One region of the Bacillus sp. URHA0034 genome, then DNA from elsewhere that is predicted to be linked to it. Evidence: predicted binding sites of a transcription regulator. Region 1 holds the regulator's gene; the other holds the start of a gene.

What was found. Region 1 encodes Rex, which represses fermentation and respiration genes when NADH is low (regulators of the CRP and FNR family bind a similar motif). Its sites were predicted from a motif close to TTGTGAAATATTTCACAA; they were not measured.
Region 2: a site for Rex is predicted at 1,290-1,307, ahead of hcp (hydroxylamine reductase). Genes of this name have one in related genera too.

The regions. Positions count from the first base shown of each region.
Region 1 covers NZ_JBWCDK010000002.1:2,639,020-2,641,224, forward strand. The annotation lists gene ACZ9EE_RS14615 (YhbD family protein) at 1-526, opposite strand, end outside; gene ACZ9EE_RS14620 (redox-sensing transcriptional repressor Rex) at 634-1,287, opposite strand; gene moaC (cyclic pyranopterin monophosphate synthase MoaC) at 1,321-1,818, opposite strand; gene ACZ9EE_RS14630 (ABC-F family ATP-binding cassette domain-containing protein) at 2,098-2,205, shown strand, end outside.
Region 2 covers NZ_JBWCDK010000002.1:4,891,256-4,893,460, reverse strand. The annotation lists gene hcp (hydroxylamine reductase) at 1-1,230, opposite strand, end outside; gene ACZ9EE_RS25655 (Hsp20/alpha crystallin family protein) at 1,421-1,903, shown strand.

The DNA of each region.
Region 1 (2,205 bases):
TCAGCAGCAGGCAAGAGGAAACGCCAAGCTTTCTTGTTATCACTAATTCACACTTCCTCTGTTTGATCAGCTGCGTATTGTCCTTTAAGACTTGAAGCAGCATTTTACCTTCATCTAAATTTATTTCCCCAGACTGTAAAAGTTTCTCTAATACATAAACTTCGAGCATTCTTGAAAAGGTAAACTGATGACTGCCTTTATCCATTTCCAAATAAATATCCATAACAGATGGTGAAACAATGTTACGTTTTATGAGGTCATCCTTTTCCAGCTTTAAATCACTAATATTAGGTGAAAACATATCTGCTAATTCATCCAAAGACAAATTATCCTTCATGGTCTGGATTTTATTAATCCGCTCTAAAATCTTTTCTTTTGGAAAGAACGTTTCCTGTCCTGTGAACGTGGATTTTCGGATAAACCACTCTTCCGGGATCAGATCCTTCCGCTTCCATCGATACAGCTGGCCGTAAGAAATACCGGCAAGATCCAGCAGCTCCTTTTTAGAAATTAACTCGTCGCTCATTTTAGATAACCCCTTTCTAAAATAGAATGTAACATAACACTGTTACGTTTGTAAAGAGACAAAAAAAGTGTTTCACTAATTTTTGTTAGTAAAACACCCTTTTATCATTATTCTTCTATTTCTTCTGTTGGATAATGTTTTAAGAAATAAACTAAAGACTGTAATTCCACTGCCAAGTCGATGTGATGAACTCTAATCGATGCAGGGACATTTAATCGTGCGGGCGTGAAGTTCAAAATCCCTTTTACTTCGGCTTTTGCCAGCCTGTCGGTAATCACTTGGGCAACAGGGGCTGGAACCGTAAGAATGACAACGGATATCTTTTGCTCTAAGAGCACCTTTTCGAGATCATCCATGTGATAAACAGGAACCTCCCGAACTTTTGCACCCATCTTTTCCGGATCGACATCAAAGGCAACCTCTATTTTGGTATTATTGTTTTTTAAAAAATTATAGTTCAAAAAGGCTGTTCCTAGATTACCAACCCCAATTAACGCAACCTTTGTTAGTTCATCTTGATCAAGTGTCTTACGGAAAAAGGTTAACAAATAATTGACATTGTAGCCGTACCCTTTCTTCCCCAAGGCCCCAAAGTATGAAAAATCTCGGCGAATCGTTGCACTGTCTACCTTTACCGCTTCACTTAGTTCCGCAGACGAAACTCTTTGTTTCCCGGAAGTATGCAGATTTTTTAAAAACCGATAATAGAGGGGCAGCCGTTTTGCTGTCGCCTGTGGTATCTTCATCGTTTCATTGCTCATAATCTCCCACACCCCATTCCAAAAATGTAAATATTACTTAACTTGTTCCGTTCTTTTAAAGTCTCCGTTTTTTCCGCCTGTTTTCTCAACTAAGTATGTCGGTCCAATGATCATACCTTTATCTACTGCTTTGCACATATCATAAACGGTTAAAGCGCAAATTGATGCCGCTGTGAGCGCTTCCATTTCAACACCTGTATTTCCTTTTGTTTTAACGGCTGCAGCAATATGCAATTGATGGCTCTCATTTTGGCCTTTTTCCCATGAAAAGGATATATTGACCCCTGTTAGTGGAATCGGGTGACACATTGGAATAATGTCCCATGTTTTTTTCGCAGCCATTACCGCTGCTACTTGTGCGACCGCTAAAACATCGCCTTTTTTCATTTCATGGTTTGATATCTTTTGAAAGATTTCATCACTTACAGTAATACTCGAATGAGCAAGAGCCGTTCGTGCGGTTTCGGGTTTGTCACTAACGTCCACCATTTTAGCTCTGCCTTCGTCATTGAAATGCGTAAATTCTGCCATAAAAAAATCCCCCTACGAAAAAATAATACACTATTTTTACCACAATGTGTGTGAAACTTTGAACGAATATGTATTTTTTCTTGAAAAAAGTGCCATAAATCCTCACTTTATTGCCGACCTTACGCTAATACGGTACACTATTTATATAGTAAAGACTGATTTGCTGCTTATATAAGTGAAAGGTTTCACTTTAAAGATGAAATGGGAATACAGCTTTTGTCTTATATTACCATGCGACATAATCCTTACGTTTTGTTTTTTTAATAGAGGTGAATATAAATGATTTTACTGCAAGTAAACCAACTGCAAAAATATTATGGGGCTGACCTTATTTTATCGAATATAAAGCTTGAATTACAAACCCGCGACCGCGTTGCCCTTGTCGGT
Region 2 (2,205 bases), 2.3 Mb from region 1:
AGTATCCTGAAGGACCTGAAGAACTCCTTCTGAGATAAATTCAGGAGGTTTAGGCCCAATTCTAATGTCCTTAATCCCCAAACTGAAAAGACCTAGCAGAATGGCTACTGCTTTTTGCTCAAACCAAGATAAGACGATACTTACTGGTAATTCATTGACTTCACAGCCGAACGCGTCCGCTAATGCTAAGGCAATCTTCACGGTTGAACCAGAATTATTACATTGACCTAAATCGATATATCTAGGGATATTTGTTCCAGGTACTACCCCATAATCGACATCATTAAAGCGGAATTTACCGCAGGAAGTCGTTAAAATAACTGTTTCCGGAGGAAGTGATGTAGCCAGCTCTCTGTAGTACTCCCCACCTTTACCAGGTGCATCACACCCTGCAATGACAAAGAAACGTTTGATTTTACCTGCTTTCACCGCGTCAATTACCTCTGGCGCCAAACCTAGAACTGTTTCATGGTGAAAACCTGTAAGTAATGTTTCGTCAGATTCTATCGCTGCTTCAGGTAGTTCTAAAGCCCGGTTAATTAATGATGTAAAATCATCATTGATAATTTTCTCCACATTCTCGAGTCCCGTAACTTCATAGGAGAACATCCGATCAGCATACGTGCCTTTAATCGGCATTACGCAGTTGGTTGTAGCTAGAATCGCTCCAGGGAACTTTTCAAATAAACGACGTTGATCGTACCAAGCTTTACCAATATTCCCTTTTAGATGAGAATATTTTTTCAGGGCAGGATAGCCATGTGCAGGCAGCATTTCAGAGTGTGTATAAATATTAATACCTTTTCCTTCGGTTTGCTTTAATAATTCCTCTAAGGCAAATAGGTTATGCCCGGTAACAACAATACACTTGCCTTCAATCTTATTTTGACTAACGCGGATTGGTTCAGGAATTCCCAATCGTTTCGTATGGGCCTCATCGAGCATTTCCATAACGCGGACAGCAGATTGGCCCACCTTCATAGCCATGTCAATATGTTCCTGTACGTTAAAGTTTGAATTAGTTAATGTCATGTAAAGTGCTTCGTGTGTTGTCGCATCGACAAACGGGTCCGTATACCCAAGTTGATTGGCATGTGTTCTGTAAGCTGCAATTCCTTTTAACCCAAAAATAATCGTATCTTGTAAGCTGGCGATTGTTTCATCTTTACCGCAAACACCGATCACCTTACATCCGCCGGTAGGTGTTTGTTCACATTGATAACAGAACATGTAGCTTCCCCTCTTCCATTATATTTCCTTACTAGCGTACAAATTTTTACACTCCACTAGTGTGATTCAAATCACAACAATTGAGTTTGTAACAAAAAGTTCAATAAATTGTGACGAACATATGTCGGCACCTACCTATTTTTCTAAGCATATGATGTAGAGTAAAATAATGGAAAGAGAGGGAATAAACATGTCATCCATGCCTCCGAGTGATAAAAATAACCATAAATCCCCACTATCAGAACCTTTCAGGGATTTAATCAAATCAATGAATGACTTATTCACTGATAAACCGATGCGGGGATTTTTACAATCAATTGATGATTTTTTTAAAACTCCTTTTCCTACAGCGGCAGGTTTTCATGTTGATACAGTAGAAACAGGCAAGGAATATATTATTTCTGCTGAGCTGCCAGGTGTCAAGAAGGAGCAAATCCAATTAAATATTACAGGAAACTATTTAACCATCTCAGTTGAAAATAGCGAATTAGAAACAGAGGAAAACGAACTTACCCATGTTTATCGTCGGAAATACTCCCGTCAGCAAGCTGCTAGGACGATCTCCCTGCCACATACGATCAACGAGAAATTGGTTAGAGCTTCGTATCGTGATGGCTTATTGCAAATCCGTATTCCTCAGGAAAAAGGAAAAGTAATAGATATAGAAGAATAAATTGCCATGTTTAAGTTTCCTTAATATAAAAAAAGACGGCTGCCAATAGTAAGTAGTTCAGTTATCGAGTAGAAAATTAAAATGCAAAACTGAGCTATCAACCTAATTAAACACTGCTTTTTTACGAAAATTAGCAAAAAAACGCTTGGGAAACCGAGCGTTTTTTATAACGTGTCGGAAAACTTATTTGTAAGAAGATTTCCTGACTTCGGACAGAACTGAAGTCATTTAGCCATCTGCGCGTCAGAAGATGCCTCGACTTCGGACAGGACTGAAGAATTTAGCCATCTGCTGTCAGAAGA